4 regions of the Pseudescherichia vulneris genome follow, and region 1 is predicted to be linked to each of the others. Evidence: predicted binding sites of a transcription regulator. Region 1 holds the regulator's gene; each other region holds the start of a gene.
What was found. Region 1 encodes CRP, which controls carbon source genes, mostly activating them, when cyclic AMP is high. Its sites were predicted from a motif close to ATGTGANNNNNNTCACAT; they were not measured.
Positions count from the first base shown of each region.

Region 1 (5,627 bases):
AGGGGTTGCACGGCGGCGTGGTGACGCCCCAGCACGACGTGGCACGCCATGTGGATCTGCTGGTGGGGGTGGTGCCGATTATCAACCTGGAGTGGATCCAGAAGATGATCCGCGACACCAGCGAGCGCGGCCACTCCCGGGAGACGGTGATGGACTCGGTGGTACGCTCAATGGATGACTATATCAACTTCATTACGCCGCAGTTCTCCCGCACCCACATCAACTTCCAGCGCGTCCCCACGGTCGACACCTCAAACCCTTTCGCAGCCAAAAATATTCCCTCGCTGGACGAGAGCTTTGTGGTGATCCACTTCCGCGATCTGGAGGGGATAGATTACCCCTGGCTGCTGGCGATGCTGCAAGGCTCGTTTATCTCCCATATCAATACCCTGGTGGTGCCGGGCGGCAAAATGGGGCTGGCGATGGAGCTGATCATGCTGCCGCTGGTGCAGCGGCTGATGGAAGGCAAGAAGATTGAATAAGGCAATGCGCGTCATGTAGGCCCGGTAAGCGCAGCGCCACCGGGCATAAAATCATCCCTCAATCACTTCGTATGAATGGGTGATGTTAACCGCTTTCTCCAGCATCAGCGCCACGGAGCAGTACTTCTCCGCCGAGAGATCTACCGCGCGGGATACCGCCGCATCCTTCAGTTCTTTGCCGGTAACGATAAAGTGCAGGTTGATGTGGGTGAAGAGACGCGGGGCCTCTTCCCGGCGCTCGGAGGTCAGCTTCACTTCGCAATCGGTCACGCTATGACGGCCTTTCTGCAGGATCGACACCACGTCGATGGCGCTGCATCCGCCTGCCGCCATCAGCACCATCTCCATCGGGCTGGGGGCTTTATCCCCGGAGTTGCCGTCCATTAAAACCTGATGGCCAGAGGCGGATTCGCCGAGGAACGTTAACCCTTCAACCCATTTTACGCGTGCTTGCATTTTCATCACTCCAGAGTGGCAATTTTCCCGACAGATTACGCGCGCCGAGTAAAACGCGCAACGGAAGGCGACATCCATCAAGCTGAAGCGAGACACCAGGAGACACACGGCAAAAGCTATGCTAAAACAGTCGGGATGCTACGGTAATGTATTGACATTATGCAGGTATGCAGAGGACTTCAACCATTACAGGCCGCACGCTTATATTGACGGCCCCCTTCCCAGGATTCGGGAAGCATATGATTGCAACCCCAGCCGCCGGATGCGTCCCGCGACTGGCGCCAGCTTATAACAGAGGATAACCGCGCATGGTGCTTGGCAAACCACAAACAGACCCGACTCTCGAATGGTTCTTGTCTCATTGCCACATTCATAAGTACCCATCGAAGAGCACGCTGATTCACCAGGGTGAAAAAGCGGAAACGTTGTACTACATCGTCAAAGGCTCAGTGGCAGTGCTCATCAAGGACGAAGAAGGGAAAGAGATGATCCTCTCTTACCTGAACCAGGGCGACTTTATCGGTGAACTGGGCCTGTTTGAAGAGGGCCAGGAGCGCAGCGCATGGGTACGGGCGAAAACCGCCTGTGAAGTGGCCGAAATTTCCTATAAAAAATTCCGTCAGCTGATCCAGGTCAACCCGGATATTCTGATGCGTCTTTCGTCGCAGATGGCACGCCGCCTGCAGGTCACTTCTGAGAAAGTGGGTAACCTCGCCTTCCTCGACGTCACCGGCCGCATCGCGCAGACCCTGCTGAACCTGGCTAAACAGCCGGACGCCATGACCCATCCGGACGGGATGCAGATCAAAATCACCCGCCAGGAGATCGGCCAGATCGTCGGCTGCTCCCGTGAAACCGTAGGCCGTATTCTGAAGATGCTGGAAGATCAGAACCTGATCTCCGCGCACGGCAAAACCATCGTCGTCTACGGAACACGTTAAGCTTTAAGAACGGCGTATCGCCTCTGCGGACGCCGTTTTTGCTCTTCTCCTCATGTGGCGCAGGTTAATCTACCACCCCGAAGTTAACTACGCACTGCGGCAAACGCTGGTGCTGTGTCTTCCTGTGGCCATCGGTCTGGCGCTGGGTCATCTTCAGCATGGTCTGCTATTCTCGCTGGTGCCCGCCTGCTGCAACATTGCCGGTCTTGATACGCCGCACAAACGCTTCTTTAAGCGCCTGGTTATCGGCGGCTCGCTGTTTGCTGGCTGTAGCCTGGCGGTGCAGCTGCTGCTGGGGGCCAACGTTGCGCTCCCGCTGATCCTCGCCGGATTGGCAATGCTGCTGGGCGTCACGGCGGAAATCAGTCCTCTACACGCACGTCTGCTGCCCGCTTCGCTTATCGCCGCTATCTTTACCCTCAGCCTGGCGGGCAATATGCCGGTCTGGGAACCGCTGCTCATCTACGCCCTGGGCACGCTCTGGTATGGCGCATTTAACTGGTTCTGGTTTTGGCTGTGGCGCGAGCAGCCCCTGCGCGAATCATTGAGCCTGCTCTACCGCCAGCTCGCCGATTACTGCGAGGCGAAATACAGCCTGCTGACGCAGCACGCCGATCCGGAGAAGGCCCTGCCGCCGCTGCTGGCGCGTCAGCAAAAGGCGGTGGATCTCATCAGCCAGTGCTATCAGCAGCTGCATATGCTCGCCGCCAACCAGCATAACGACTACAAGCGTCTGCTGCGGGCGTTTCAGGTGGCGCTGGATCTGCAGGAGCACATCTCGGTCAGCCTGCACCAGCCGGAAGAGGTGCAGAAGCTGGTGGAGCGCAGCCACGCCGAAGCGGTGATCCGCTGGAATGCGCAGGTGGTCGCTGCCCGGCTTCGGGTGCTGGCAGACGACATTCTGTACCATCGCTACCCGACCCGCTTCACCATGGAGAAGCAGATTGGTGCCCTGGAGAAGATCGCCCGCCAACATCCGCAAAATCCGGTTGGGCAGTTCTGCGCCTGGCACTTTAGCCGCATCGCCCGCGTGCTGCGCACCCAGCGCCCACTCTATACCCGCGACCTGATGGCCGACCAGCAGCGCCGCCAGCCGCTGTGGGAGGCGCTCAAGAGTTATCTGTCGCTGAAATCTCCGGCGCTGCGCAATGCCGCCCGCATCAGCGTCATGTTGAGCATCGCCAGCCTGATGGGCAGTGCCCTGCATCTGCCGAAGCCCTACTGGATCCTAATGACGGTGCTGCTGGTTACGCAGAACGGCTACGGCGCTACTCGGGTACGTATTTTACATCGGGCGGCAGGCACACTGGCAGGGTTAACGGTTGCTGGCGTTGCCCTGCACTTCCATGTTCCGGAGGGGTATACCCTGCTGGGCATGCTATTTATCACGCTAATCAGCTACCTGATCATTCGCAAGAGCTACGGCTGGGCGACGGTAGGATTCACCATTACGGCGGTGTACTCGATTCAAATTCTGACCCTGAGCGGCGAGAATTTTATCGTTGCCCGGCTGATCGATACCCTGATTGGCTGCCTGATCGCCTTCGGCGGGATGGTCTGGCTCTGGCCGCAGTGGCAGAGCGGTCTACTGCGGAAAAACGCCCATGATGCCATTGAGAAGGATCAGGATGCGATTCGCCTGATCCTCAGCGACGATCCGCAGCCGACGCCGCTGGCCTACCAGCGGATACGGGTCAACCAGGCGCACAACGCCCTCTTTAACTCGCTGAATCAGGCGATGCAGGAGCCGGGGTTCAATACCCACTATCTGGAAGACATGAAGCTCTGGGTGACCCATAGCCAGTTTATCGTCGAGCATATTAACGCCCTGACAACGCTGGCTCGGGAGCATGCCATGCTGACGCCGGACCTGACCCAGCGCTATCTGGAGTCATGCGAAATTGCGCTTCAGCGCTGCCAGCAGCGGCTGGACTATGACGGGGCCGGAGCATCCGGGGACGCGAATATTCTTGAAGCGCCGGAGACGCGCACCCACGGCCCAATGAGCCCGATGGAGATGCATCTCCAGCGTATTATCGGGCATCTGAACAGCATGCACACCATCTCATCGGTGGCATGGCGTCAGCGCCCGCATCATGGCATCTGGCTTAATCGCCGGTGGAGTAAAGATTAAGCCCGGACAAGGTTGGCTACCGCCACGGCAAAGCGCTGCATGCCTTCATCAATATCCTGCTCGCTGACCACCAGCGACGGGGCAAAGCGCATCACGTCTGGCCCGGCGTTCAGCACCATCACGCCCTCATCGGCGGCCGCGTAAAGCAGATCGCGGGCGCGCCCCTTGTACTGCGGTTTTAGCTCGGCACCAATCAGCAGGCCCATGCCGCGAATATCGCTGAACACGTCAAACTGCTCGTCGATCTGCTGTAAATGTTTGACGAAGCGCTGTCGCTTCTCGCTAACGCCTTGCAGCACCTCAGTCGAGCTAATAATGTCAAAGGCTGCACCCGCCACCGCGCAGGCCAGCGGGTTGCCGCCGTAGGTCGAACCGTGGGAGCCCACGTGGAAGGCGTTGGCAATCGCCTCGGTGGTCAGCACGGCGCTGATAGGGAAACCGCCACCCAGCGCCTTGGCGCTGGTGAGGATATCCGGCGTTACGCCGTAGTGCATGTAGGCAAAGAGATCGCCGCTGCGCCCCATCCCGCACTGCACTTCATCAAAGACCAGCAGCGCCTGGTGCTGGTCGCACAGCTCGCGCAGGCCCTGTAAGAATTCTGGCGTGGCGGCAGTCACGCCCCCCTCCCCCTGCACCGGCTCAACCACCACCGCACAGGTGTGATCGTCCATCACCGCTTTCACCGCATGAAGATCGTTGAACGGCACGTGGATGATATCGGCGGGTTTCGGTCCGAAGCCGTCGGAGTATTTCGGCTGGCCGCCGACCGAGACGGTAAACAGCGAACGTCCGTGGAAGGCGTTATGGAAGGCGATGATTTTGGTTTTGTACGGACTGTGGCGCGTAGAGGCGTAGTAGCGCGCCAGCTTAAAGGCGGTTTCGTTGGCCTCGGTGCCGGAGTTCATAAACAGCACGCGCTCGGCAAAGGTGACGTCGATAATCTTACGCGCCAGGCGCAGCGCTGGCTCGTTGGTAAAGACATTGCTGGTATGCCACAGGGTTTCGCCCTGGCTCTTCAGCGCCTCCACCAGTGCAGGATGGCAGTGGCCCAGCGCCGTGACGGCAATCCCGCCCGCGAAATCAACATACTCCTTGCCCTGCTGATCCCACACTCGACTGCCTTTGCCCTTCACCGGAATAAACTCCGCCGGTGCATAAACGGGCAGAATTACTTCGTCAAATGTTGCGCGCGTAACTGCGTTCTGTTCAGTTGCCATGTCATGCCCATCCGTTATATGCAGCAATGATTATGAAAATATAATCACAAAATATGCATAAAAAATCAGTGCATGGCAACTAAAAATCGGCCTGGTTAAGAAAGTTTGCCAGCAGCGCGTGCCCCTGCTCGCTCAGGATGCTCTCCGGGTGGAACTGCACGCCCTCTAGATCCCACTCCCGATGACGAATCGCCATAATCTCTTGGGTATCGCTCCAGGCGGTCACCTCGAAACAGTCGGGCAGCGTCGCGGGATCGATTAGCAGCGAGTGGTAGCGGGTGACGGTAAGCGGATTGTTGAGGCCGTGGAACACGCCCTGGCCGCTGTGGGTAATTGGCGAGGTTTTGCCATGCATCACCTTCTGCGCCCGCACGATGGTCGCGCCAAACACCTGAGC
Region 1 is NZ_LR607338.1:1,243,457-1,249,083, forward strand. It holds gene FN633_RS05120 (phosphoribulokinase) at 1-482, shown strand, start outside; gene FN633_RS05125 (OsmC family protein) at 534-938, opposite strand; gene crp (cAMP-activated global transcriptional regulator CRP) at 1,247-1,879, shown strand; gene FN633_RS05135 (YccS/YhfK family putative transporter) at 1,932-4,013, shown strand; gene argD (bifunctional acetylornithine/succinyldiaminopimelate transaminase) at 4,010-5,230, opposite strand; gene pabA (aminodeoxychorismate synthase component 2) at 5,310-5,627, opposite strand, start outside.

Region 2 (5,627 bases), 590 kb from region 1:
AGGATTTTGGTGCTGGACGGTACGGTGAAGCCCGCCAGTTCAGCAATTTTAACCGCTGGCTGGCCCACGATGGCTGCGTTCAGCGCGCCGTTTTTCAGGATGATATCCTGAACGGCTTTCAGCTCCTGGCCCTGCAGCATGTAGCCACCGTGGCTGGCGAAACGTTCACGCACGCTGTCATAGACGGAGTCAACCACTACAACCGACTGCTCGGAAGCACAGATAACGCCGTTATCGAAGGTTTTAGACATCAGCACAGAAGCGACAGCACGTTTGATATCGGCGGTTTCGTCAATAACAACCGGGGTGTTACCTGCACCTACGCCGATAGCCGGTTTACCCGAGCTGTACGCCGCTTTTACCATGCCAGGACCGCCTGTCGCGAGGATCAGGTTGATATCCGGGTGGTGCATCAGCGCATTAGAGAGCTCGACGGAAGGTTGGTCGATCCAGCCAATCAGATCTTTCGGTGCGCCCGCTGCGATAGCGGCCTGCAGAACGATGTCGGCAGCTTTGTTGGTTGCATCTTTCGCACGCGGATGTGGAGAGAAGATAATCGCGTTACGTGTCTTGAGGCTAATCAGTGACTTAAAGATGGCGGTAGAGGTTGGGTTAGTGGTCGGAACGATACCGCAGATAATACCGATAGGTTCGGCGATGGTGATGGTGCCAAAGGTGTCGTCAGTAGAAAGCACACCGCAGGTCTTCTCATCTTTGTAGGCGTTATAGATGTATTCAGAAGCGAAGTGGTTTTTAATCACTTTATCTTCCACAATACCCATACCGGATTCTGCAACGGCCAGCTTAGCGAGAGGAATTCGCGCATCGGCGGCAGCCAGAGCGGCGGCACGGAAGATTTTATCAACTTGTTCTTGAGAAAAGTTGGCATATTCACGCTGGGCTTTTTTCACGCGTTCAACGAGTGCGTTAAGTTCAGCGACGTTAGTAACGGCCATAATGATCTCCTGATAATGTTAAACTCTTTTAGTAAATCAGTTGCTCAACGGATCAACAGAATAGTATAGTAAGAGCCGTGGCAGCTTGCATTATCCTATCCAAAACAAGAACTTATCAACAGCACCCGCACCCATGATTTACTAAAAGAGCCTCGCCTCAGCATCATACCGTTTGATACTTTTTTTCTCCCTGGCGGCGTAAACAAGGTTACTCACTTCTGAGTAGTGATTACGTGATCTAGATCAAAAATAGTCCAAGCTGACACCTTTCAGCTGGCTCTTTTTATTCATTTGTATCAAATGTTAATAATTTCAGGGATGGAGTAGAAATAAGCTATCATACTTTCTACAATTAAATAACATAGCTTATCTCACCCGTTTTTAAGAATATTTCTGGTGAAGTATGCTGATATTAGGCGTATCTTTAGCATGGTTTTTTTAATCGCTAAAATTTTGCCTTCGGCGTTGATTCTTTGCGGAGTTTACCGTGATCCAGTCGTTGTTTGATTTTCCGACCTACCTGAAGTTTTTTATTGGTCTCTTTGCGTTGGTTAACCCGGTCGGGATCATTCCTGTATTCATCAGCATGACCAGTTACCAGACAGCGGCGGCAAGAAACAAAACCAATCTTACGGCCAGCGTCTCGGTGGCCATTATTCTGCTCACTTCGCTCTTCCTGGGCAGCACCATTCTGCAACTGTTTGGTATCTCTATTGACTCCTTCCGTATCGCCGGGGGTATCCTGGTGGTAACGATTGCGATGTCGATGATCAGCGGCAAGCTAGGAGAAGATAAGCAGAATAAACAGGAGAAGTCAGAGACGGCCATTCGCGAAAGCATCGGGGTAGTACCGCTCGCGCTGCCGCTGATGGCGGGGCCGGGGGCGATTAGCTCCACCATTGTCTGGGGAACGCGTTTTCACAGCTGGCCCCATCTGCTCTGTTTTTCCATCGCCATTGCCCTGTTTGCGATCTGCTGCTGGGGACTGTTTCGTATTGCTCCCTGGCTGGTGCGTTTATTAGGCCAGACCGGCATTAACGTCATTACCCGTATCATGGGCCTGTTGCTAATGGCGCTGGGCATTGAATTTATCGTTACCGGAATCAAAGCCATTTTCCCCGGCTTAATGCACTGATTGCTTTCATTCGAAAAATGCCATCCTAAACGGAGCATCCTGCTCCGTTTATTTTCATCATTATTAGTAAAACATATAACTAAAGTTGAAAAATGGCGCAATCATAATAAATCATGCTGGCTGAGTTAAAGCGTTACTAATCAGCAGGTTGAGCTTCCTTTCTTGTCACGTTTGCTTACATTTACCCCTTTCCACCTGTTATTTTACTCACATGATACGCTGGGGCTTGCTGTGGGATTATCGAAATGATATTAGTAAATTAATCATCCACACAGATGAATGTGCTAGAAAATGCGCGCTTGTTACGTTTTTGTGTAAAAAACAATCAGCCTGAGATGCATCCAGACACTGTCGAATCGTGTAAAAGAGAATTGCTTAACAAATTTGCAAATTGTATTGGCGGACGATAAATGCATTTGATACTTTCCGGGCCACTATTTGCAGCAGATTGCGTTGTAAAAGAATAGATGCAGATGAGAATCATTTTCAAATATGATCCTCATCAGGATATAAGAGACGCCTCAAACAGGGGAGGCGGTAAAGAATCGACGCCAGGCTGCCGCCATGAGCAGCCAGTAATAATAAAAGTCGGTGATAGCAAGCAGTAAACACCTTGCGGAGGCAAAAGCTCCTGCACCGTAAAGGAACCCCTACGGGGGAATGAAACAGGCTGGCACAAAAGCCAGTAATTATAATGAGTGGAGTACCAACACAATGTCCATCATCACAAAAAAAAGCTTGGTAGCGGCAGGGATTTTGACTGCGCTAATCGCGGGTAACGTTGCCATGGCGGCAGATGTACCTGCAGGTGTTCAACTGGCAGAGAAGCAAACCCTGATCCGAAATAACGGTGCTGAGCCGCAGTCGCTCGACCCAAATAAGATCGAAGGGGTACCGGAAGCCAACGTCAGCCGCGATCTCTTTGAAGGCCTGCTGATTACCTCTCCGGTAGACGGTCATCCTATCCCCGGTGTTGCCGAGTCCTGGGATAATAAAGATTTTAAAGTCTGGACCTTCCATCTGCGTAAAGATGCCAAATGGTCCAACGGTGAGCCTGTAACTGCCCAGGATTTCGTCTATAGCTGGCAGCGCCTGGTGGATCCGAATACCGCCTCGCCTTATGCAAGCTATCCGCAATATGGCCATATCGTAAACGTTGATGCGATTATCGACGGCAAAATGAAGCCGAGCGAGCTGGGCGTTAAGGCCATTGATGATCATACGCTGGAAGTTACCCTTAGCGAGCCGGTACCTTACTTCTATAAGCTGCTGGTTAACCCGGCGATGTCCCCGGTAAATAAAACCGCCATCGAAAAATTTGGCGAAAAGTGGACCCAGCCAGCCAATATCGTCTCCAACGGCGCGTTTAAACTGCAGGACTGGGTGGTTAACGAACGTATTGTGATGGTGCGTAACACCAACTATTGGAATAACGGCAAAACCGTTCTCGATCAAATTACCTATCTGCCAATCTCCTCCGAAGTGACGGATGTGAACCGCTACCGCAGCGGCGAGATTGACATGACCTATAACAACCTGCCGATCGAGCTGTTCCAGAAGCTGAAAAAAGAGATCCCGCAGGAAGTTCATGTTGACCCGTATCTGTGTACCTACTACTACGAAATCAACAACCAGAAAGCACCGTTTACCGATGCTCGCATCCGTACCGCCCTGAAGCTGGGCCTGGATCGCGACATCATTGCTAACAAAGTGAAAGCGCAGGGCGATCTGCCTGCCTATGGCTACACCCCGCCATACGCCGACGGTGCGAAGCTGACCAAGCCGGAGTGGTTCGGCTGGACGCAGGAAAAACGCAACGAAGAAGCGAAAAAACTGCTGGCTGAAGCAGGCTATACTAAAGACAAGCCGCTGACCTTCAACCTGCTGTACAACACCTCCGATCTGCATAAGAAACTGGCTATTGCCGCCGCTTCAATCTGGCAGAAAAACCTTGGCGTCAACGTCAAGCTGGTGAACCAGGAGTGGAAAACCTTCCTCGATACCCGTCACCAGGGTAACTTCGACGTGGCGCGTGCCGGCTGGTGTGCTGACTATAACGAGCCGACCTCGTTCCTGAACACCATGCTCTCTGGCAGCTCAATGAACACCGCGCACTATAAGAGCGAGGCGTTTGACCGCATCATGGCCGATGCGGTGAAAGCCAGCGACGATGCGAAACGCAGCGAGCTGTACGATCAGGCTGAGCAGCAGCTGGGCAAAGACTCGGCGATCGTGCCGGTTTACTACTATGTAAACGCACGCCTGGTGAAACCATGGGTGGGCGGTTATAGCGGTAAAGACCCAATGGATAACGTCTACGGTAAAGATCTCTACGTTATCAAACATTAATGGCAATATGTGGGGCAGGGCGTAACCGTGCTAAGACGCGGCGTCGCACTGCCCCATCGTGTCTTATTTTATCGCACTGCATACACCGGCGTTATTACGCCACGTGTATAAGGCACAGGCCAGAAGGTACGGGCAATGTTGAAATTTATTTTACGTCGCTGTCTGGAAGCAATTCCGACGCTCCTGATTCTTATTACAATCTCCTTCTTTATGATGCGTCTTGCGCCGGGTAGTCCTTTTACCAGCGAGCGCGCGCTGCCGCCGGAAGTGATGGCGAACATTGAAGCGAAATATCACTTAAACGATCCGATCATGACCCAGTATTTCAGCTATCTGAAACAGCTGGCGCACGGTGATTTCGGGCCGTCATTTAAATATAAAGACTATTCGGTCAACGATCTGGTGGCTTCCAGCTTCCCGGTGTCGGCGAAACTAGGCGCGGCTGCCTTCTTCCTCGCCGTAGTGCTCGGTGTTGCGGCAGGCGTTATTGCCGCGCTTAACCAGAATACAAAATGGGACTATACGGTCATGGGGTTTGCGATGACCGGGGTGGTTATTCCTAGCTTCGTGGTCGCGCCGCTGTTGGTGCTTATTTTCGCTATTACGCTGAAGTGGCTGCCAGGCGGCGGCTGGAACGGCGGCGCGCCGAAATATATGATCCTGCCGATGGTGGCGCTCTCCCTGGCCTATATCGCCAGCATTGCGCGTATCACCCGTGGGTCAATGATTGAGGTGCTGCACTCTAACTTCATCCGCACCGCCCGCGCTAAGGGCCTGCCTCTGCGCCGGATCATCCTGCGCCACGCCCTGAAGCCCGCGCTGCTGCCGGTTCTCTCCTACATGGGCCCTGCGTTTGTCGGCATCATCACCGGCTCGATGGTTATCGAAACCATCTATGGTCTGCCGGGTATCGGCCAGCTGTTTGTTAACGGCGCGCTGAACCGCGACTACTCCCTGGTGCTGAGCCTGACCATTCTGGTCGGCACGCTGACTATTTTGTTTAACGCGATCGTGGATGTGCTCTATGCCGTTATCGATCCGAAAATCCGTTACTAACGCTGGGGTACGCCATGATGTTAAGTAAGAAAAACAGCGAGGCGCTGGAAAACTTCAGTGAGAAACTGGAAGTCGAAGGGCGTAGCCTGTGGCAGGACGCGCGTCGCCGCTTTATGCACAACCGTGCTGCG
Region 2 is NZ_LR607338.1:651,920-657,546, reverse strand. It holds gene adhE (bifunctional acetaldehyde-CoA/alcohol dehydrogenase) at 1-956, opposite strand, end outside; gene FN633_RS02670 (YchE family NAAT transporter) at 1,444-2,091, shown strand; gene oppA (oligopeptide ABC transporter substrate-binding protein OppA) at 2,806-4,440, shown strand; gene oppB (oligopeptide ABC transporter permease OppB) at 4,576-5,496, shown strand; gene oppC (oligopeptide ABC transporter permease OppC) at 5,511-5,627, shown strand, end outside.
Region 2: FN633_RS02670 (YchE family NAAT transporter) is a predicted target of CRP. The motif match lies at 1,188-1,205, and genes of this name have one in related genera.

Region 3 (5,627 bases), 660 kb from region 1:
AAAATATCGTGCGTAACGCCCTTCGCTACTCACATACGAAGATTGAGGTGAGTTTTGCGGTGGATAAAGAGGGCGTGACGGTGAACGTGGATGACGACGGTCCGGGCGTCAGTGCGGAAGATCGCGAGCAGATTTTCCGCCCGTTCTATCGTACCGACGAAGCGCGCGACCGTGAATCTGGCGGCAGCGGGCTGGGGCTGGCGATTGTCGAGACGGCTATCCAGCAGCACCGCGGCTGGGTGAAGGCCGACGACAGCCCGTTAGGTGGCTTACGCTTAACGATCTGGCTGCCGCTGCATAAACGTTCCTAGTCTCAACGTACCCTTGTCTCAACGTACATAGTATCCAGGCCGGGCGATCCCGGCCTGCTATTTCCTGCCCCACAGTCTGGGCGCAAAACTCTCAATCTTGCCGCTCAGGCGTCGTTTCTGCATGGTTCTGGCCCAGCTCACCGAGAGGCCAGCGGCAGAGAGCAGGCGGTGGTACTGCTCGTCGTCAAACGGCAGATGCCACGCGATAGCCGCGGCGTCATAGACGCTCACGTCGCTACAGCGGGAAACCAGTTCAAGGGGCGCATCACCAGAGACCTTGCCTGGGGCAATCACCCGATAGAGCCAGCCCGTGCGGCCGCTCTCCTGCATCAGGGAGGAGAGGTCATGAATGGCAAAATGGTAGTTAACTTTGAAGCAGGGCGAACGCGGCTGGGTCACCTGAATCAGCGCCTCATCCCAGCGAAAAATATCCCCGATGTAGACGTTTTGCTCGGTCATTCCCTCTGTAGAGAGGTTCTCGCCGAACGCTGGCGCGACAAAGAGATCCACCTGTTCAGGAAACGCGCTTGCCCAGTGGCGATAGTGCTCGCGTGGGTAGTGGCACAGGGCACGATCTGGCCCGCCGTGGATCTTCTTCTCGGCCTGCTCATCCCCCGCAAGCCCCCGCTCGGTTAACGTCAACTCGCCGTCAACCTGCACTTTGGCAATGGCGCTTGGCCGACTGCCTGCGTAATCTCTTACTTTACCGGTAAAAACGTTAACCTGATGCTGCATCACCGCGCCTTATCCAGATACAAAAAAAGCGAGTCATAAGACTCGCTTTTCACTGGTCGCAATGCAACCTTATTTTTTAGCAGCGAAACGGGCAGCAGCTTCGTCCCAGTTCACAACTTCCCAGAATGCCTTGATGTAGTCCGGGCGTTTATTCTGATATTTCAGGTAGTAAGCGTGTTCCCACACGTCCAGACCCAGGATCGGGAAGCCGGATGCGCCAGAAACAGCTTCACCCATCAGCGGGCTATCCTGGTTTGCGGTAGAGACAACGGCCAGCTTGTCGCCTTTCAGTACCAGCCATGCCCAGCCGGAGCCAAAGCGGGTTGCCGCTGCTTTCTCGAACTCTTCTTTGAATTTCTCAACGGAGCCGAAGTCGCGCTCGATGGCGGCTTTCAGATCGCCCTGCAGGGTAGTGCCGGTTTTCAGGCCTTTCCAGAACAGGCTGTGGTTAGCGTGGCCGCCCGCGTTGTTACGCAGTACGGTTTTCTTATCAGCCGGAACCTGATCCAGTTTGGCGATCAGCTCTTCTACCGGCAGGTTAGCCAGCTCAGGCAGGCTTTCCAGTGCGGCGTTAGCGTTGTTAACGTAGGTCTGGTGATGTTTAGTGTGATGGATTTCCATCGTCTGCTTATCGAAGTGTGGTTCCAGTGCATCATAAGCGTACGGCAGTGATGGCAGTGTGTAACTCATAATCATCTCCATTAATTGTCGGGCGGCGATACTGTTAACGCCGCGTAAGCAGTTGGTTCATTATAGTTAATTAAGTAGTATTGAAAATGTTTATCAATGCCGTAGTTTTTATATGGTTATAACCTTTTGTTATGTACCCGTGAGCGTCCTGCTGCGGTGCCGCCACTGACTCGGTGCCACGCCGGTTTCACGGGTAAAAACGACGGAAAAATAGTTGCTGTCTTCAAAACCGCAGCGTGTGGCAATTTCACCGATCATCAGTTCGCTATGCTGCAGCAGATACTGGGCGTGACAGATGCGCAGCTGGCGCAGATAGTGGTTAATTGTCATGCCGGTCTGGGTACGAAACTGCTGGCGTAGTGTACGCTCACTGCACTGATTTTGCTCGCAAAATTGTTCCAGCATAAAGGCGCGATTGAGGCTGCTGGCGAGAGTGGTAATGAGCTTATCCAACAACGCTTCGCTGCTGGTCGCCGAAAGATTATTGGTAGCATAGCGATGGCGCTTCAGGGTTAATACCAACTGGGCAAACAGCGTTTCCGCCAGCGGATCGGAGAGCGGATCCGCTTTGGTGCTCTCATGCTCCAGCTGGCTAATCACCTGCCGTGCCTGAGCCATGCCGCTGCTACCAATGCGCCAGTAGGGTATCGGCTCTCCGCCGTCCAGGCCGGGAATATGCGCGGCCCAGTCAAGGTTGAGCGTCAGCCGCTCCGGGCAGTAAATAATGTTTTGCAGTACCAGATCGTTTACCGAGGCGTAGGCGTGACGATCCTCGGCGCGAATATAGAAGAGATCGCCCCGGGTAATGCGATACGGGCGATCGTTAAGAATATGCAGACCGTTACCGCGCCAAACCAGCACCAGCTCGTTGAACTCATGAGTGTGTTCAGCAAAGACGTTTTGCGGATAGCGATCGGCCACCGCGACCGCCTGCCCGGGCCTGGCAAAAAAATCATCCCTCCGCAGAATTAACTGACCTGCCACAGCGTCACCTCAACAGCCTTCAACCTTCTATATTTAGCTGTTTTTTAGCAAAAAAACGGTGACTGTCTTCTCGTTTACGGCTATTGCAGCGGGGTGTCTCGTCCCTGACGGATATCCCGCGGTGACCAGCTAAACTCCCGGCGAAAAAGCGTCGAAAAGTGATTGCTGTCGCCGAAACCGCAGCGAAATGCAATATCGGTAACACTCTCATCGCTGTGGCGCAGCAGGTGGCGGGCCTTAATCAGGCGCAGGCGGTTGAGGTAGCGCTGCGGGGTCATGCCCGTGTGCTGCTTCAGCTGGCGGTGCAGCGTGCGTAGCGAGAGAGAAAAACGGTCAGCCAGAGACTCCCAGCAGACCTCATCCGCGAAGTGATCCTCTAGCCACGCCATCATCTGGTTCAGGCGGGCATCATTGTTAACGGCTCCCTCCTCAAGGCTGCTCTTACGCAGCAGCACCAGCAGCTGCATAAACAGGATCTCCCGGCTGGCAAGGGTGGCGGCACTCTCCTCTTCGGCGCTCTGCTCCATCTGGCCAACGATCTGCCGCACCTGCTGTAGCGCCCCCTGGTTAACCCGCCAGTGGGAGGCGTAGTGTCCATCCTGCTCCTGCGGCAACAGCTGGTTCAGGCCCGCCAGGAACTGGAAAGCCTCCGGTGAGCGGTAGAGCACGTTGGTCAGACAGAGATTATCCGTGTGTTCGTAGAGATGGCGATCGTGATCACGGATAAAACAGACGCTGCCCCCGCTGATGGAGTAGGGCTGGCCGTTAAAGACATGGATGCCCGTGCCATGCTCAACGATAACAATCTCATGAAAATCATGGTGATGTTCAGGAAACGCCGACTGGGGAAGGCGCGGCTCAATGGCCACAGGCGTTTTACCTGACGGAAAAAAATCCACGCTGTGTAGTACGGTCATGATGGCTTCCTGAAATGGAGAACATGCCAAAAATAGTAATGAAGGGCTGGCAATCCCACCTTGAATTTTTGACGTCAAAGCGCGCAAACCCGGTCGCTTTTTCAAGAAACGGTGGGAAAGATCCGGAAATGCGGCTGGCGTCACATCCGCTGTAAGAGGCGTTATTGCTGGGAATTGTGAACGCTATCACGTTCATCTTTGCTTTCTTGCCAACGCTTAATTTTGCCTGTCCATAGCAAGAAGGTGCGCCGCTGAGGGGGTTCGTAGACTGTCGATATTGACTCTCAGAGGACTCCACTATGACCTTTCGCCATTGTGTCGCGGTCGATCTCGGCGCATCCAGTGGACGCGTAATGCTGGCGCGTTACGACAGTGAACAGCGCGCCCTGTCGCTGCGTGAAATTCACCGCTTCGTCAACGGCCTGCAAAACGTGGACGGCTTTGCTACCTGGGATATCGACAGCCTGGAGAGTGAGATCCACCTTGGGCTAAACAAGGTCAGCGAGCAGGGCATTCAGATCGATAGCATCGGCATTGATACCTGGGGCGTGGACTATGTGCTGCTTGATGAACACGGCCAGCGCGTCGGCCTGCCGGTATCGTACCGCGATGGGCGCACCCACGGCGTGATGGCCAGTGCCCAGGCGCAGCTCGGCAGAGAGACGATCTACCGCCGCAGCGGCATTCAGTTTCTGCCCTTTAATACCCTCTATCAGCTGCGTGCCTTTGTCGAGCAGCAGCCAGCGCAGGCGGCACAGGTAGCTCATGCCCTGCTGATCCCGGACTACTTCAGTTTTCGCCTGACGGGCAAGATGAATTGGGAGTACACCAACGCTACCACCACCCAACTGGTGAATATCAATAGCGATGACTGGGATGACGTCCTGCTGGCCTGGACCGGCGCTAACAAAGCGTGGTTTGGCACACCGACTCAGCCAGGCAACGTGATTGGTCACTGGCGATGCCCGCAGGGGAGTGAGATCCCGGTGGTGGCCGTCGCCAGCCATGATACCGCCAGCGCGGTGATCGCCTCGCCGCTGAGCGATGCGGACAGCGCCTACCTCTCCTCCGGAACCTGGTCCCTGATGGGTTTTGAGAGCCAAACGCCCTATACCGATGAGGCGGCGCTGGCGGCCAATATCACCAACGAGGGCGGTGCCGAAAGGCGCTACCGGGTGCTGAAAAACATCATGGGCCTGTGGTTGCTGCAGCGGGTGCTGAAAGAGCAGAACGTCACCGATCTGCCGGCCCTGATTGCTGACACCGAGCAGCTTACGCCGTGCCGGATCCTGATTAACCCCAACGATGAGCGCTTTATCAACCCGGAAAACATGAGCGCTGAGATCCGCGCCGCCTGCCGTGGATCCGGCCAGCCTGAGCCAGAAGGCCCCGCCGGTCTGGCGCGCTGTATCTTCGACAGCCTTGCCCTGCTCTATGCCGACGTGCTCGGCGAACTGGCAGCGCTGCGCGGCAGGCCGTTCAGCCAGCTGCATATCGTCGGCGGCGGCTGCCAGAACCGTCTCCTCAATCAGCTCTGCGCCGACGCCTGCGGCGTCACGGTGGTCGCGGGCCCCATCGAAGCCTCGACGCTGGGCAATATCGGTACTCAGCTAATGACCCTGGAAGAATTAGACAACGTCGACGCTTTTCGCCAGGTCGTAACGGCCAATTACGACCTGACAACCTTTATTCCACAACCTGACAGTGAAATTGCCCGCCACGTCGCGCAGTTTCAAACCAAACAACAGAGAAAGGAGCTTTGCGCATGACCACTCCCATTGAACAAGCCTGGGAACTTGCTAAGCAGCGGTTTGCCGCGGTAGGCGTTGACGTTGAGGAGGCGCTGCGCCAGCTCGATCGCCTGCCGGTCTCCATGCACTGCTGGCAGGGCGACGACGTGGCCGGGTTTGAGAACCCGCAGGGCGGTCTGACCGGCGGGATCCAGGCCACCGGTAACTACCCCGGCAAAGCGCGCAGCGCCGAGGAGCTG
Region 3 is NZ_LR607338.1:587,301-592,927, reverse strand. It holds gene cpxA (envelope stress sensor histidine kinase CpxA) at 1-311, shown strand, start outside; gene yiiM (6-hydroxyaminopurine reductase) at 369-1,046, opposite strand; gene sodA (superoxide dismutase [Mn]) at 1,116-1,736, opposite strand; gene rhaR (HTH-type transcriptional activator RhaR) at 1,866-2,720, opposite strand; gene rhaS (HTH-type transcriptional activator RhaS) at 2,801-3,637, opposite strand; gene rhaB (rhamnulokinase) at 3,937-5,406, shown strand; gene rhaA (L-rhamnose isomerase) at 5,403-5,627, shown strand, end outside.
Region 3: rhaS (HTH-type transcriptional activator RhaS) is a predicted target of CRP. The motif match lies at 3,766-3,783, and genes of this name have one in related genera.

Region 4 (5,627 bases), 2.8 Mb from region 1:
GACGATTGCCAGAATACGCAGCCAGAGCGTAATGGCCTGCGCCCAGCGTTGGGGATCGCGCGGCTGCCCGCTAAGCCATTCGGTCAGCCAACCGCCGTGCACCAGCCAGAGCCCTGCGCCCAGAGAAAACATCAGCCAGCCGACGTAGCGCGCTCGCCTGCGGGTAGCGCGAAAAAGCAGCAGGCTGGCAAAGGCGGCTGCGCTCCAGGCAGTGAGCGCCACGCCTGCGGGCAGCAGCAGCGTAGAGAATGCGGCGAGCCCCCACAGCGTGAGCGACGTAAAGGGGTGCATTTAACGTACGGCGGCCATGGTGGGGAAGTGGCGTGTGGTGCGCAGGGGCAGCTGGCGCAGCAGGATCCAGACCACGATCGCCGTGAGGATCTTATCCACCAGGTTGGCCCCGAGCACGGTGATCGCCACGGACTCAAGCAGATCCTGGCCCATGGAGTGCATCCAGGCGACAAAGAGATCGGCTCCGCTGCCGGTCACCCCGCCAAACAGGGCGGTACGCAGCGGTACGGCCACCACCGTGACCGCAAGCGTAATGATGACGCCGCTGACGACTACCTTTGGCAGGGTGCGAAACCAGCCCAGCCGTGCCAGCCAGCCGGCTACCAGGCCAATCACCATCGCCACCGGGGCAAAGGCAGCGGCAATCGGATCGGTGAGTAGTCCCCAGAGCAGGTTGGTCAGCAGGCCGGTAAGCATACCGATAAACGGCCCCAGCAGCACGGCGCTAATCAGCGTGCCGATGGAGTCGAGAAAAATCGGCAGCTTCAGCAGGCTAATCAGCTGGCCGCCGATCATATTGATGGCGATGGAGATAACGATCAGTGCCAGCGTCTGGCTGGTGAGTTGGCGACGTGCCATAGCGACCTCGTTGGGTTAGGAAAATTAGCGCGGGTTAATAACCAGCTCGTCATAGCCGGAAACGGGGCAGGGCTGGCGGCTAAAAGCAAGCGTGGTCAGCTCGCCAATCACCACTTCAAGCGTGGTGCGCACGGTACAGCCAGGCATCACGTGCCCGCCGGTCATTGCACCATGCTCATCGGCCACGCTGAGGTGCAGATGCTCACCGGCCAGCTCCAGCGTGCCGCCAAGGGAGATGACCTCAAAGGTACCACTTAAATAGGTCGTCTCTTCGCGGGCGGCGAAGCGCAGCGCCACGTCCGTCAGGCTGCCGGTGCAGCCAGCAATCCATGCCGCCTGGATTGCGTGACGCTGAGTAAACGCACGCAGGGCAGTGAGCAGCTCATCGCCGGGAAGCAGACGCAGGGCATAGAAACGCGCGCTGGATGGAGAGGTGCCGGGGATCATGGTCATAGGCCTCGTAAACGCCAAAGTGGCAGCGATCATAAGAGCGACAGCAATTCGTTTTAATGATGTATATCAGGAAAAGACCGCGGCCGATGGCAGTTTTCCGTATAAAGGAATACGGATCCCGGCAATGGAATAATTCTGCCGTAGGTTGGCGGTAAAGTGTGACGCAGATCAGATAACTGGCTTAACCCCACGGCGACAGATTCCCTTTATTCCGCGTTTCGCTTACCCTAGCTGAAGCGTTTCAGTCGAAATTCCGTTCGACATTTAACCACTTAGTCACAGTTTGTGACAGGCGAGGTTTCCCTGACTATGCCGCTGCATTACTCTGTCAGCCATCGACTCAGGGATAGCTTTGCAGGAGACTTATGACCCTACGCATCGCGATAAATGGCTTTGGTCGCATCGGGCGTAACGTGGTTCGTGCTTTGTATGAATCCGGACGCCGGGCGGAGATCGCCGTAGTGGCCATTAACGAGCTGGCGGATGACGCAGGCATTGCGCATCTGTTGAAGTATGACACCAGCCACGGCCGCTTTAGCCAGCGTGTTCATCACGAGGGCGGACAGCTATTTGTCGGCCATGACGCGATCCGTCTCCTGCACGAGCCAACCCTTGACGCGCTGCCCTGGCGCGAGCTTGAAGTCGACGTCGTGCTGGACTGCACCGGCGTCTACGGCAACCGTCAGCACGGCGAAGCGCACCTGGCCGCCGGGGCAAAGAAGGTGCTCTTTTCCCATCCGGGCAGCAGCGATCTTGACGCCACCGTGGTCTTCGGCGTCAATCAGGACGATCTGCGTGCGGACGATTGCATCGTCTCTAACGCCTCCTGCACCACCAACTGCATTATTCCCGTCATCAAGTTGCTTGATGATGCCTTTGGCATTGAGTCCGGGACGGTCACCACCATCCACTCGGCGATGCACGATCAGCAGGTCATTGACGCTTACCATCCGGATCTGCGGCGTACGCGTGCTGCCAGCCAGTCGATCATTCCGGTAGATACCAAGCTTGCGGCGGGCATTACGCGCTTCTTTCCAAAATTTAACGATAAATTTGAAGCCATTGCCGTGCGCGTACCGACAATCAATGTCACGGCAATCGACCTCAGCGTAACGGTAAACAGTCCGGTAAATGCCTACGAAGTCAACCACTTGCTGCAAAAGGCGTCACGGGAAGCATTTCATGGTATAGTTGACTATACGGAATTACCGTTGGTCTCAACTGATTTTAACCACGATCCGCACAGTGCCATTGTCGATGGCACACAGACGCGGGTCAGCGGTGCACATCTGATCAAAACGCTGGTCTGGTGTGATAATGAATGGGGTTTCGCTAACCGAATGCTCGACACGACGTTAGCGATGGCCGCGAAAGGTTTTAGGTAGGACGCGTCTTGCGTCTGCAAAACTTTAAGAATCAACGAGAGGATTCACCATGTCTGTAATTAAGATGACCGATCTGGATCTAGCTGGTAAACGCGTTTTTATCCGTGCGGATCTGAACGTACCGGTTAAAGATGGTAAAGTAACCAGCGATGCGCGTATCCGTGCCTCCCTGCCGACTATCGAACTGGCCCTGAAACAGGGTGCAAAAGTGATGGTCACCTCTCACCTGGGTCGTCCGACCGAAGGCGAGTACAACGAAGAATTCTCTCTGCTGCCGGTTGTTAACTACCTGAAAGACAAACTCTCCAATCCGGTACGTCTGGTAAAAGACTACCTGGACGGCGTGGAAGTGGCTGAGGGTGAGCTGGTCGTGCTGGAAAACGTTCGCTTCAACAAAGGCGAGAAGAAAGACGACGAAACCCTGGCGAAAAAATATGCTGCCCTGTGTGACATCTTCGTCATGGACGCATTTGGTACTGCACACCGTGCGCAGGCCTCTACCCATGGCGTCGGCAAGTTTGCTGACGTAGCGTGCGCAGGCCCGCTGCTGGCAGAGGAACTGGACGCGCTGGGTAAAGCGCTGAAAGAGCCGGCTCGCCCGATGGTGGCTATCGTTGGCGGCTCTAAAGTCTCCACTAAGCTGACCGTGCTCGACTCCCTGTCTAAAATCGCTGACCAGCTGATCGTCGGTGGCGGCATTGCTAACACCTTCGTAGCCGCTCAGGGCCACAACGTGGGCAAATCCCTGTACGAAGCTGACCTGGTTGACGAAGCGAAACGTCTGTTGCAGACCTGCGATATTCCGGTCCCGACTGACGTGCGCGTAGCCACCGAGTTCTCCGAAACTGCGACCGCGACCCTGAAATCTGTTAGCGACATCAAAGATGAAGAGCAGATTCTGGATCTGGGCGACGTGTCCGCTGAGAAACTGGCTGAAATCCTGAAAAACGCCAAAACTATTCTGTGGAACGGCCCGGTTGGTGTTTTTGAATTCCCGAACTTCCGTAAAGGGACTGAGATCGTAGCCAACGCCATCGCTGACAGCGACGCGTTCTCTATCGCAGGTGGCGGTGATACCCTGGCGGCGATCGACCTGTTCGGCATCGCTGACAAAATCTCCTACATCTCCACCGGTGGCGGCGCGTTCCTTGAGTTCGTGGAAGGCAAAGTGCTGCCAGCCGTAGCGATGCTCGAAGAGCGCGCTAAGAAGTAATGCCTGAGCAGGCGGATCGCTCCGCCTGATTTCAGACCCGTTTTCTGTAAATACAGGATTTACACCATGTCTAAAATTTTTGATTTCGTAAAACCAGGCGTGATCACCGGTGATGACGTTCAGAAAGTATTCCAGGTAGCTAAAGAGAACAACTTTGCTCTGCCAGCCGTTAACTGCGTGGGTACCGACTCCATCAACGCCGTTCTGGAAACTGCTGCGAAGGTAAAAGCGCCGGTTATCGTTCAGTTCTCCAACGGTGGTGCTGCGTTTATCGCCGGTAAAGGCTTTAAAGGCGAAGGCCAGCAGGCGGCTATTCTGGGTGCTATCTCTGGTGCGCACCACGTTCACCAGATGGCTGAGCACTACGGCGTGCCGGTGATCCTGCACACTGACCACTGTGCGAAGAAACTGCTGCCGTGGATCGACGGTCTGCTGGACGCAGGTGAAAAACACTTTGCCGCGACCGGTAAACCGCTGTTCTCTTCCCACATGATCGACCTCTCTGAAGAGTCCCTGGAAGAGAACATCGAGATCTGCTCTAAATACCTGGAGCGCATGTCCAAAATGGGCATGACCCTGGAGATCGAACTGGGCTGCACCGGCGGTGAAGAAGATGGCGTGGACAACAGCCATATGGACGCATCTGCCCTGTACACCCAGCCGGAAGACGTTGACTACGCGTACACCAAGCTGAACGCGATCAGCCCGCGCTTCACCATTGCGGCGTCCTTCGGTAACGTGCACGGCGTGTACAAGCCGGGCAACGTTAAGCTGACCCCGACCATCCTGCGCGACTCTCAGGAGTATGTTTCTAAGAAACATAACCTGCCGCACAACAGCCTGAACTTCGTGTTCCATGGCGGTTCCGGCTCTTCTGCTCAGGAGATCAAGGATTCCGTAAGCTACGGCGTAATCAAAATGAACATCGATACCGATACTCAGTGGGCGAACTGGGAAGGTATCCTGAAGTACTACAAAGAGAACGAAGCTTACCTGCAGTCTCAGCTGGGCAACCCGAAAGGCGAAGACCAGCCGAACAAGAAATACTACGATCCGCGCGTATGGCTGCGTGCCGCACAGGCCAGCATGGTGACGCGTCTGGAGCAGGCATTTAAAGAGCTGAACGCGATCGACGTTCTGTAACTTAAAGCGTGTAAAAGTGAGTGGCTCCCTCCGGGGGGCCATTTTTTTTGCCTGTATAGGGTGAACAGAGTCCGAAAAGTTAACTTATTGCGGACGTTTTGTGCGACCGGTGCGTTTAGGGTTTGGCAGAGGTGTCGTTTTTTGTTTACGCTTTGCTGACCTGCTTCACGTTTTACGTGATTTTTAACCCATTTAGGTAAGCATAAGGAACAGTGAATGGACGATCTTAATGTGCTAGGTAGCATAAACAACGCCGGCGGCTGGCTGGTGCGCAACCAGGCGCTGCTGCTGAGCTATGCCGTCAACATCGTTGCTGCGATTGTCATCCTCACTATCGGGATGGTGGTGGCGAAGGCCATTTCTAAAACGCTCAATCGGGTGATGGTCGCCCGGCATATCGATCCTACGGTAGCTGACTTTCTCTCTGCACTGGTGCGCTACGGCATTATTGCCTTTACCCTGATCGCCGCGCTGGGACGGATAGGGGTGCAGACCGCATCGGTGATTGCCGTGCTGGGTGCCGCGGGTCTGGCCATTGGCCTTGCGCTTCAGGGCTCGCTCTC
Region 4 is NZ_LR607338.1:4,086,066-4,091,692, reverse strand. It holds gene FN633_RS16970 (energy-coupling factor transporter transmembrane component T) at 1-291, opposite strand, end outside; gene FN633_RS16965 (ECF transporter S component) at 292-870, opposite strand; gene FN633_RS16960 (PPC domain-containing DNA-binding protein) at 895-1,323, opposite strand; gene epd (erythrose-4-phosphate dehydrogenase) at 1,689-2,708, shown strand; gene pgk (phosphoglycerate kinase) at 2,758-3,921, shown strand; gene fbaA (class II fructose-bisphosphate aldolase) at 3,988-5,064, shown strand; gene FN633_RS16940 (small-conductance mechanosensitive channel MscS) at 5,281-5,627, shown strand, end outside.
Region 4: epd (erythrose-4-phosphate dehydrogenase) is a predicted target of CRP. The motif match lies at 1,480-1,497, and genes of this name have one in related genera.